2 regions of the Paenibacillus apis genome follow, and region 1 is predicted to be linked to the other one. Evidence: riboswitches for the same ligand, from Rfam matches in the RefSeq annotation. Region 1 holds a riboswitch; the other holds the start of a gene.
What was found. A riboswitch is a leader RNA that binds a small molecule or an ion and turns the genes downstream of it on or off. The one in region 1 is predicted to bind cobalamin.
Positions count from the first base shown of each region.

Region 1 (6,078 bases):
GCCGAGACTGCCGGGGGGCTTCGTCAACTGGTTCAGATGGGCCAGAGCCGCCTCTTCCGCAGACTTGTCCACCGGAGCAATGCTATCCACCAGGCTTGAGATCGTCTGATTCATCGTTTCAACCTCGCTTCCAAGATATCGAATTATCGTATTCCTATTCTATCAGAATTATCCGGTGAGGTCTGTGAAGGCCCCTTTCGATACAGCAGCTGTGGTTCGCCGTGATCGGGATGCGGCACATTATACGCATGAACCGCAAAAATTCTCCGGATCAGCTCAGGCGTCATCAACTGCTTCGGGCAGCCAGAGCCAGCAACTTGCCCTCGATCCAGCACAAGCAAGGCATTGCAGTATAAAGAGGCCAGATTGAGGTCATGCATAACTGCAATCACCGTCAAGTCCTCTTGCTGCCGCCATGTCTCGACCAATTCCATAAATTGCAGCTGATAGCGAATATCCAGAAAAGTAGTCGGCTCATCCAGTAAAATAATCTCAGGCTGCTGAGCCATTACCTTGCCCAAGGCAGCCCGTTGACGCTGGCCCCCGCTCAAACTGCTTAGCGGCCGATCGGCAAGCGAGGTCAGGTCAAGACGTTGCATAATGTCTTCCAGAATATGCTCCGCATGCTCATCCATATCCGTTCCTCGCCAGTTCTGAAAAGGATAACGCCCCATTTCCAATACCTCTCTGACCGTAAACGAAATGGGAGGAAGGCCATCCTGCTGCAATACGGCAAGACGCCTTGAGAGTTCTTTACGTCGATAGGATTCGATCGGCTTGTCATGGAGAAGGACTTCCCCGGCGTCCGCCCTCTCCGTACCGGACAGCAAATTCAGCAACGTGCTCTTGCCGCTGCCGTTCGGTCCGATTACTCCCCAGAACTCCCCTCGCTTGACCTTCCAGTCAATATCCTTTAAGGCCTGCTGCTTGCCGTACGCTTTGGACGCCTGCTTTACCTCGAGCATCATGACTCACTCTCTCTGACTTTTTTCTTTCGGTACAGCAAATACCCGAAGAACGGAGCGCCTATAAATGCTGTAATCACACCCAGTGGAATCTCCGTAGGCGCAAGCAGTGATCTGGCTGCCAGATCGCTCCACATCATAAAGATCCCCCCGCCAAGAGCGGATAACGGAATAATCAATCTGTAATCAGAGCCGGTGAACAAACGGATCATATGGGGAATGACCAGGCCGACAAAGCCAATGACCCCGGACACCGATACAGCAGCTGCCGTCATTAATGTGGCGACAAGCAGAGTCAGCAGCTTGGTCCGTTCCACATGAAGCCCGGAATGAGCCGCTTGTTTCTCGCCAAGCGCCAGCAGATTCAAGGAGCGGGCCTGGCTCCACAGGAAGATCAAGCCTGCCAGTAAATATGGAAGCAGGATGGCCGTATACGACCATCCTCGGAGGTTCAAGCTTCCCATTGTCCAGTACATAATTTCATTTATCGTCTTCTTCGACATCGCGGTCAGGAACGACACAATCGCACCTAAAAAGGACTGCATCACTACGCCGGACAGGATCAGGCTTTCCGCAGGAATCTTCCCCTGCTCACGGGCAAGCCAGAGCACAATGCCCAGTGTCAGCGCCCCCGTAGTAAAGGCAACGACCGGAAGCGTGAATATGCCGATCCAGGAGAACTGCCAGCCAAAGAAAATGAGCACCGCAGCTCCGACAGCCGATCCGGAGGATACGCCGAGCGTGAACGGGTCTGCAAGCGGATTGCGCAGCACACCTTGAAACGCAGCTCCCGCTACAGCCAGCGTAGACCCGACCAACAGTCCCAGCAGCACCCGCGGTAAGCGGACCTGCATCACAATCGTCTCCGATGCGGCACTCCATTGCGGTTCTACCATGCTGCCGATCACCGGAATGCGATGAGCAAGAATCGCGGTAATCTCCCGTGCAGGCACGGATACAGAGCCGAAGCCGACACAGATGACCAGCGTAACGCACAGCAGTCCCAAGCCGAGAATACCGTAGCCGGTCAGCTTGGATCTCATGGCTGGATCAGGTCCGGATAAATCGCTGCGGCAACCTGAATCAAGCCTTGAGTCACACGCGGACCCGGACGGCTTAACAGATTGTCATCCAAGCCAACAATACGGTCTTCCTTCACCGCCGTGATTTGCTCCCACCCGCCTCTTGACTTGATGATCTCGGCCAGTGTGCGATTCTTTTCATCTATTACACTTTGCGCATACAGAATGACATCCGGATTCTTTTGAATAATGTTTTCTTCATTGATTTCGCTCCAGCCGGTAATGTCGGAAGCCACGTTCACTCCTCCGGCAAGCGTAATCATTTCATCCATGAATTCACCCTTGCCAACCGTCCAGCCCGTCGAAAATTCGATATATACTTGCTTCTTCTGATCATCCGGTACGGATTGCACCGCATCGGTTACTTTCTTCAACTCGGCTTCCATCCCCGCAATAACTTCCTCTGCGGCTTGTCCGCGGTCTGTGATTTGTCCGACGGTACGGATATTCTCCATGACCTGCTCCACCGTCTTCGGATTGGAACGATACACCTTGATTCCAAGGTCACTAAGACTCTTTACCACGTCCTCACCAACCAGGTTGCCGGCGAGCACCAAGTCAGGCTGGGCTGCGATGACAGCTTCAACATTGATTTGAAACCCGCCCATCCGCGGCTTGTCTTGAACCGCTTCCGGATAATCATCATTATCGGATACCCCTACCACCTGCTCATCCAGACCCAGCGCGAACAACCCTTCGGTCTCGGAAGGCGCAAGAGATACGATGCGCTCTGGCGCAGATTCGAAGGTGAATTCCACTCCGAAGGCATCGGTCACTGTTAACGGATATTCCGTGCTTAATGAGTCAGCAGGTTGTTCATCCGCTGTATTGGATGAAGTCTCGTTTGCAGCATTTTGAACCGCATTTGTTGCGTTATTTGTCGCGGCACTATTGTTCTCCTTGGCACCACAGCCTGTCAGTGCGATCACGAGAGCCAACAGTACCAGCGCCCACATCTGAGTCCATTTCTTCATGATTCGTTCTCTCCCCCATAATCTGTAATGTAGTCAAGAAGTGCCGGAACACGAATAAACGGGACAAAAAAAAGAAAACCCGTCCGCGTTGGGAGGGTCACGTCTTCAAAGAGAGCACGGAGCAAGCCTGAGTCATGTACAGGCAATCCGCTTGCTTTGATAGAACGTTATCCTTTCCTCGAAGGACCGTCTGCTTCCTGCTGGCAGGTCTCCTGACTTCCAGGTTCCGATGAATGCTCGCCTTCCCGTCAAGCAATCTTGCTTGCAGTGGCCTCATGCAGCTTCATCCCTGGTTACAGTGGCGGGACCGTGCCGGACTTCCACCGGCTTCCCTTTTAACCCGAAGACACACGCGAAACGTCGGCTTCAGGACCAAACAGGTATATTATTCGATTCTCGTTCAGACCTTTCTTTCTCTATTGGATTATAGGGGAAAAGCTATAAAGACACAATACTGTGAATACCTGCGCTGAATACTGCGCTGATTAGCCCAGCGACAAATCCGCTCCCAGAACACCGACGACTGCCCCGCCCTTTGTGATGGGTACCGATAGTGTAATACAGCGCTGTTTCGTAATCGCCGATACATATACATCCGATATGACAGCACTTCCCTTCATAGCCTGCCGAAACCATTCCCTGCCCTTAGCATTCAGCAATCCTGCCTCCGGGATGGAGACAACAAAGGTTCCGTCCGCACGATTGGTCCAGGCCGCCTCCAACCCAGCTTCCCTGGCTAACAAAGACTTTAGCGCTGTATGATGTGCATCAATACTCATCTCCTCATACAGACCGCTGGCCGCTTCAGCATGCAGCTTGTCCGCGAAGGCTTGTCCGATCTCCTCCACATAAGCTGAGGTCAATCCTGTGTCCTGCTGATCAAGAACTCCCCGAACAGTATCCAGAGAAGATAAGAGCTCATCCTGGGCAAGATGAAGCCCTGCGGCTACCGACTTCAGCCGGGAGATATGTACTCGCTGAGAATCCATGCGCTGCAGCGCCCCGTCAACATGGATGATATTGCTTTGAAGCACCTGATGTACTTCTTGCATCATAACCTTCATATTACGAGTCATTTCCGACTGCTCCATGCTGAGACGTCCTGTCTCCGCAACGTGTTCGTTCACAGAGGCAATCTCCTCGGAAATATATCGAATATCGTCCCCCATGGATCTCAACAACGCCACCCCGTCCATAGCCGAGGATTGCCCCTGCTTGATCGTATCCTTCACCCGGGATACTTCATTAGAGATCTGGCGAAACAACGGAGCCGAATTGCCGATTGCAGCTGTACTCTGTTCAGCCAATTGCCGCATCCGGCTTGCCACCACATCGAAGCCTCTGCCCTGCTCTCCCAATCTCGCTGCTTCAATGGACGCATTTAAAGCGAGTAAGGATACCTCGCCTGCAATTCCCTCTAATTCCTCATACAGCTTATTTAACTGATGTGTATTGTTCTCAAGATCACCCAATGGACCGGAAATGGACTGCTGCGATTCTGCCAGCGAGCGGATCGTACCATCAGCCTCAGCTAATGACTTTGTAATACGCGATGCTTCCTGAAGTGTCTTGTCGCTCCGAAGATGCAGCTGTTCAGCCGCATCCTGAATTCGCTGTGCGGAGGAAGCGACCTCCTGGACCACAGCCAGGCTTTCCTGCATTTGCTCCAAAGAACGCTCACTACCTGCCTTTAAGCCCAAGTCCAGTGCAGAAGAAAGCTCCGACAGCTCTTGAAGCTGCTCCATGCTTTCATCCACTTCACTAACCGCCGCCTGCAGACGATCCGCAGCAACTAACGATTCTCGGGCGATCTTCTCCCAAACCGGAGAAACCTCCTCGTGTTTATTCTTGACTGCTGATTGAAATCGGAACATAGCTCCACTCCGTTCTATAATGTCAATTTATCTAACATTATAAAATAGAAACCTGGCTATAGACAGTATTTTCTGCGGAATAAAGAGTAGTTTTTAGCGAAAATAAACAAATAAGCTCAAAAACATAACATGATAAGTTATGTTTTTGAGCTTTTAATCGGCTGGAATCGGAATTAATACTCATTTCCTCTCACATAGCCAGATATGTCTTCTGAAGCTCCCCTTGTCGAGGGATGCATGATCAATAGCATGCAAGCCGCATCCAGGGAGCAAGTCTGCAATCTCCTCCGTAGTTACAATTACAGCTCTTGAACTGATCTGCCCCAAGCGGGTCAGCATCCTCAACTTATCGCCTTCCGGCAGGACAGAGCATAAATTGTAAGGCATATCCAGAATCGCAGCGTCATAGTGTTCACGCACTTCGTTCATATCCCCAAGCTTCACCAAAGCAGCAGGGTCATGGCCGAAAAAGCTGAGATTTCTCCGCGCACCTTGTACGGCAAGCGGATTTATATCTACACCTACAATATCAATTCCCATCGATAAGGCCTCGATCATGACATTGCCCATCCCGCAGCAGGGATCAATCACCTTGATTCCCTCCAGCTCTGGCACTGCGATATTGACTAAAGAGCGGGCGACGGTAGCGGACAGACCCGTTGAATAATTGCTTGGCTTATGCTTATGAGAAAGCCAAGGGCGAAGCCCCTGCCGGCATATGCCTAGCTGCCATCCCTCTTCAGAAGCAAGCAATCCAAACAATAGATCAGGCGACTTCATTTCAGCCTTACCCCGTATTCTCCGGCCAACAAGGCGTTCCATTTCCCGCTGTTCCTCATAGCTTCGCATTTCTCCGCATTTCAGATACATGATCTTGAAGCTGCGCCCGTTCAGCGTAAGATGTCCTACTTGCTCCAGCAGCTCTTCTAAGGTTGGGGTCTGCATCCCGATATCGACCCGCATGGATATAAACGGGCTCCGATCCGAGTCAATTCTCTTGAGACTCTGAATGTAATTCCTCGATCCGCTTCGAGCTTCGAACCTGCTGCTAAACAGCGTACGATTTGCACCTGTTTCAAATAAAGACGACAGTTCCAGCCTGCATAGATCGCGCTCGCTCTCATGGCAAGCATAGGGATAGATGCAGACTCCTGTACGCCAATGCTCTCCCAATTCATAATCC
Region 1 covers NZ_BORS01000029.1:5,341-11,418, forward strand. The annotation lists gene cobT (nicotinate-nucleotide--dimethylbenzimidazole phosphoribosyltransferase) at 1-114, opposite strand, end outside; gene KI362_RS24325 (ABC transporter ATP-binding protein) at 144-968, opposite strand; gene KI362_RS24330 (FecCD family ABC transporter permease) at 965-2,008, opposite strand; gene KI362_RS24335 (ABC transporter substrate-binding protein) at 2,005-3,021, opposite strand; cobalamin riboswitch at 3,208-3,413, opposite strand; gene KI362_RS24340 (methyl-accepting chemotaxis protein) at 3,507-4,895, opposite strand; gene KI362_RS24345 (TRM11 family SAM-dependent methyltransferase) at 5,076-6,078, opposite strand, start outside.

Region 2 (6,078 bases), on a different contig from region 1:
AGTCTAGATAAAATAGTACATTTAGTCTCCGCTTGTGAGCCAGAAACTCAAGTTAAGCTTGAAATAGCTGCCACCGACTAAGAAGCTATCGATTCTAATAAAGGTAAAATAGATTCATTTGTATCTGGCGCGTCCGTCAATAGCATTTTATCCTTTGAATCCATTCGCGTCGATGTATCCCTCTCTCACCCAAAATCCGTACATTGTTTGCAAAGCTCGAAGCCGCAACTTTAACCGGGCCAGCGACAACTTTCTATCATCCTTCTTCGGTAATTATCGTTTCTATATCGCTTATAGACGAACGATATGTACTCAACCATACTTGCACATGATGGAAGCAGAGAAAGGGTGTTCTCGTCAATATCCGGATGTGCTTCGGCCAACCATTCACGGAAATAGCGCAATAGCTTTTATAATCCGCGAGAGTCCGGTCCCGAACCTGCACCGCTCGTTTCGCGCTATAGAATAAGTCGAACACCATGTCAAGCGGCATCGATTGCGGATCGCTCACCCGGACAGCGCGATTCATATCGATTCTTTTCTTGCCTTTGCGTGGATCAATCGACATAACAAAAACCCCCTACTTTATCGTAGAGGGCCTCGTATGGATACCGACGCACATCCGTTTTCGCGTCCGGAATGCGTAGCCCTTCCGCTGCCTTACCGTGACATGAGGCTTGCCAAAGGCAATGCGCCCAGGGTCGGCAATGTACTCGAACGCTTCGGTAAGTCCCAACTTGTCCAAGACGAAGGTCGCGTTCCGACTGGCCGATCCCAGGGCGATCCGCAGCTTCCTTGCCTGAATCTCCTCAAACAATTCCGTGATACCGGGGCTTCTGTATGGAAATTTTGATTCCTGTAATCCTTTGCTTAAGTCGCAGTCGGAGCTCCAGACAGATTCTCAATATCGGTGGATCCGAATATTAATAATGTAATGACAATAATTAAGAGAATATTGTTAGCAAATTGTTCTCCATCAAATTCACTCATCTCTTTCACCCTCTCTTGAAGTTTTCATCTAACTATTACCCGTCTTCTTTTTCAACGCCTCCATAAAGTCGTTTAAAGTGATATCCCCATTTTCATTCATAAAACTAACAAGTTTATCGACAGTGTCATTGCTCAATGTTTTAAATTTGCCCACGAGGCTGACGAATAATGATGAATCTGTATACAACTGGACTGAATCCACCTTAAGCCTTCCCGATAAAAGTAAGGCTGCAACGACGAGCTCAAGTTTTTTGTTTCCTTGAAAAATAGGGAGTACACTTTGTTTGTTTTTCTGTATCTGCTTAGTCCGCTTATTTTTTTGGGTTCGAGTGGCCATTCTTTCTTCCCCCGTAACAATGAACCGTAGTGATCAATATTACCGCAACATATTTTATTCATTGAAGGTCATTTTAGTGAGGGGCTGAAGACTAAGAATCATTAAATCTATAATGAAAGTAAAAGGCTCCCTCCCGAAGGTAAAGAGAAGAATGTTAGAAGCCCCGCATAATGTATACAAAAACGCAGCCCCCGAAAACCTCGGAAGCCGCGTCACGCTTGCATTATCAAGTATGCTGGTGAAGGGATTCGAACCCCCGACCTACGCATTACGAATGCGTTGCTCTACCAGCTGAGCTACACCAGCGTTTCACTAAAAGTGAACGAAAATTATTATAACTCGTTTTTAGAATTTTGCAAGCCTCAAAACGTGGATCAAAACATGGATATGTCGCAAAATCCTTTCGGACTACGCCAGGACTGTGATCATTGGGATCATTGGGATCATTCCGGTTACCGCGATAATATCGCCCTATAATTGTTCGGGACCACAGCTCCTATGGGACAGGGCGATCAGAATCGATCCGGTATCCCACCCCCATTTTCTGTTGAAGAGGCTGGAACATCTATACGAAATTTCGTACAAATCCATAAATTCATACGGTAAACGATTATGTTTTGTATGGTTTATCGTATAAAATTCTTCATTCTAGGTGAAATCGGGCCGAATTTGTACGATATTTCGTACATGCCTCTACATTATGTGCAGAATTGGCCGTAGTTTATCCGATATTTCGTATAAAAGGTGCTTTTTCAAGGTAATCAGGCAGGACTTATACGATATTTCGCGCAAATCCTTCCATTCAAAAAAGTCTAAATATAGAATTAATTGTCAATATAAAGCCTCCAATCAATCCAATCAGCCCCCAGTTTTGCATAGGAATAAAATAAAAGCTATGCAGAACTCCCAATCGATATTGTTGCCCCGTCTCTTGATCAACCAGCACTTTGTTCGAGTCAGCGTTAAGCTTCTTCCCTAAATGCCACACGATAACTCCTCCAACAATTAGGCTGAAGGCCAGTGGCAGCTGAGCATCAATCCTAGAAGTGTCAAACTCAAATAGATTGAAAACAATGGTGATTACAGCAAAAACCGCCGCTGGAATGAAAATACTTAAAAAGCCTAAGCCTCTCCAAAAAATCACGCACTCTCCCCCTTTCCTTGTTGTATAAAAACGAGATTCCATTTTTCTATTATTATTTCGACATAATCATATTTTTCTTTATAGCAGATTACGTCGTATTATGTATTCCCTCCTCTAGAGCAATGAGCTGCGATGTATGACAGGAGCTTGAAACACTGTACTAAAAAACGCGGCCCCAAAAACCTCGGAGGCCACGCCCTGCTTGAGTCTTGATGTGTCATTAGGTTAAAATAAATACAGCCATTTTATTCTCATTATGCTCATAATGGGCAATTCAAGTATGAGCCATCTTTGATTTTTTCTATTCCCAAATGACTATACCAGATTTTCGCAACTGTTCTTTTTTTGTGAAAATCTTTCCTTATTTTTTCGCTCCAATGTACTTTTTTTTCCACCAGCTGGGCTACACTAGCCCAACTCCCCCAGCTTCTCCTGAACCGAACGCAGCTTCTGGGCGGACGAGCCTGCCTTATCCCGGCGGTCGTCAATCTTAAGCGAGGTCGATACCCGCTGGGCTCCGGAATGGAACGGGGCTTCGTGAATGGCACGGACGGCGGAGAAAATATCGTCCAGCGATCCTTCTATAATGGTGCTCATTGAGGTCAGTGTAAAGGTAATCCCCGGCTGCTGCTCCAGCACCTTCTGGAGATCAGCCACATAGCTGCTGAGACTGGTTGAGCCTGTACCGATCGGAATGACGGTCACTTCGGCAATGGCCACTTGAATCCCTCCTCTTTTCTGAAAGCTCTGCTTCTTCTCCCTTCATTGTATCACGCAAGGACAGATACCATCTAATCTGATTTAACCTGACCTGATCCAATCTCGTTTCATTTCATCTCATCATAATCTCATCTAATCTCGTCGAATATAAACGTCCATTTTAAAATCATGGATCACTCATAATCATGGAAACAGTTTCCAATATTTCTACAATTTCTTCATAAACTCTCGGCGCCGCATCCCTCTTGCTTTCTCATTTTTTTCAATGGATTTTCATAGTGAAGTGGGCCATTAGTCCGTTTACAAACACTACATCTTGGGCTATTCTTAGAAACATCAACCAAATATAGTATCCAGAGAGGTGTTCCGGCAATATCTATTACCGGAGCTTAATAGGGAAACGCGGTGCAAATCCGCTGCGGTCCCGCCACTGTAACCGGAGAGCTTGGCAACACGATTTGAATCGGTCTTGATGCGATCAAGGCTGAAAATCATGAATTCCCAAGTGAACCTGCATCGTCCTGATGCCCCATCGGCTAATCTGCAGCAATGCTATATGCAGCAATGCTATATGCAGCAATGCCACTGCAGCATGCGTGAGTAACGCTTAGCGGGAAGGCGCCGAACGGGCCGGAAGCCAGGAGACCTGCCTCTTTGCAGTTTGACACCGTTATGACCCTGCGAGGAACAGGACAAGGTGTCCGATAACCGCGAATACATACACATCATTGCTTTGCCGTTATGGCAAGCTGTTCAGCTGCGGAAATGGGCATCATTTGATCGATACGGGGTCAAAAAGATGCCTTTTTATTTTTATATTATCGGGTCGGAGGGAAATGAGGATGGCACTATTAAATCACGCCAGTCACGGTTTGGAACAAATGCTGGATGAGGTCATTCAGCTCGGAGAAGAGATTGTCTCGTCCAGCAATCTTGAAGTGCTGCGCGAGAATGCGAATTTGAACGGGGAGAGCTTCTCCGGCAAAATGAGTAAGCTTGGGAGTGAATATGCGAAATGGTATGCGAACCATTTTGTAATGCCGCCGCGCGTTGTTCAAGCGATCCGCGATAATGTCGTTTATGTCCACGACCTGGATCAATATGCGATTGGAACAACCAACTGCATTTTCATTCCGTTCGAGCGTCTGCTCCGCGAAGGCTTTAACACCGGAAACGGCAGCGTTCGTCCGCCGAATTCCATCATGACCGCGATGGCGCTTGTAGCGATTATTTTCCAATCTCAGCAAAATGCCCAATACGGCGGTGTATCGGCGAATAAGCTGGATCATGATCTGGCTCCTTATGTAGCCAAGTCCTTCAGTAAATACTTCCGTAAGGGACTGGAATATTTCGAAGAAGGCGAATTTACGGACGAGCTTGGCGAAGTCCATATGGGCCGTGCCGACCTGAAAGAACAATATCCTAGAACATTCAAATATGCCATGAAAGAGACCGAGGCTGAGGCGCTGCAGGGCGCAGAGAGTCTGGTCCATAACCTGAATACGATGTCCAGCCGGGCCGGTGGACAGATCCCTTTTACAAGCATCAACTATGGGACATGCACTTCACCGGAAGGACAGCTGGTTATCCAGGCTCTTCTGACGGCGACAATGCGCGGACTGGGCAACGGCGAGACGCCGGTATTCCCAATCCAGATCTTCAAGTGCAAGCAGGGAGTTAACCAGAATCCGGGCGAACCGAACTATGAGTTGTTCCTGAAGGCGGCAGAATGCTCGGCCAAAAGACTCTACCCTAACTTCGCTAATCTGGATGCCCCGCTCAATTTGGCTTACTATAATCCCGCTAACCCGGACACTGAATTTGCAACCATGGGATGCCGTACCCGCGTGCTGAGCGATCGATTCGGGCGTAACCATCTGTCCGGCAAAGGAAACCTGTCCTTCAATACGCTGAACCTGGTGAAGCTCGGACTGGAGCACGGTATCGCGCTTGGACGCCGCCGGACAGCCGATGAACGCGGCTTCTACAAGGAATTAGAGCATTATATGGATATTGCCCTGGAGGGATTGCTTCATCGCTTCCAAATCCAGGCCTCACAAAAGGCAAAAGCCTCGGACTTCATGATGCGTGAAGGCGTCTGGGAAGGCGGAGAACAGCTTGCACCCGACGATCAGGTCCGCGATTTGATCAAGCATGGCAGCTTGTCCATCGGATTCATCGGCATGGCGGAATGCATGAAGGCGATGTACGGCAAGCATCATGGCGAAGACGAGGAAGTTTACAAGAAGGCACTGGAAATCGTCGCCTTTATGCGGGCTTACTGCGACCGTCAGAGCGATCTTCATAATCTGAATATTACCCTGTTCGCCACGCCGGCGGAAGGATTGTCAGGCAAGTTTACGAAGCGCGACCGTGCAACGTATGGCAAGGTTCCGGGTATCGTCGATCGTGAATATTATACAAATTCGTTCCATATTCCGGTCTATTACCCTATCAGCGCAGCCAAGAAGATTTCATTGGAAGCCGAGTTCCACGAATTGTGTAATGCCGGCGCGATCTCTTATATCGAGTTGAACGGTAACGCCCGCAGCAATCCGGAGGCTTTCCTGAAAATCATTCAATATGCGCTGTCCCAAAATGTCAGCTATTTCAGCATTAACCATCCGATCGACCGCTGCTCGGCTTGCGGATTCGAAGGGATTATCGGAGCGAACTGCCCTTCCTGCGGAAAGCACGAGAATGAGGTTCATATCCGCCGTCTTCGCCGGGTAACCGGCTACCTGACCGGTGATTACCAGACTCGCTTCAATGCAGCCAAGCAAGCAGAGGTCCGGGACCGCGTTAAGCACCAAGCATGAATATCTGCGGCTACTATCCCGAGAGCATCAACGAAGGCGAAGGACTGCGGGCAGCCATCTTTATCAGC
Region 2 covers NZ_BORS01000014.1:55,502-61,579, reverse strand. The annotation lists gene KI362_RS19065 (hypothetical protein) at 257-568, opposite strand; gene KI362_RS19060 (hypothetical protein) at 581-817, opposite strand; gene KI362_RS19055 (hypothetical protein) at 1,019-1,327, opposite strand; tRNA gene KI362_RS19050 (tRNA-Thr) at 1,561-1,633, opposite strand; gene KI362_RS19045 (hypothetical protein) at 2,130-2,471, opposite strand; gene KI362_RS19040 (hypothetical protein) at 2,732-2,866, opposite strand; gene KI362_RS19035 (MTH1187 family thiamine-binding protein) at 2,880-3,191, opposite strand; cobalamin riboswitch at 3,534-3,859, shown strand; gene KI362_RS19030 (anaerobic ribonucleoside triphosphate reductase) at 4,034-6,010, shown strand; gene nrdG (anaerobic ribonucleoside-triphosphate reductase activating protein) at 6,007-6,078, shown strand, end outside.
Region 2: it holds a riboswitch for cobalamin, as region 1 does, so the genes downstream of both, KI362_RS19030 (anaerobic ribonucleoside triphosphate reductase) here and KI362_RS24335 (ABC transporter substrate-binding protein) in region 1, are expected to answer to the same signal.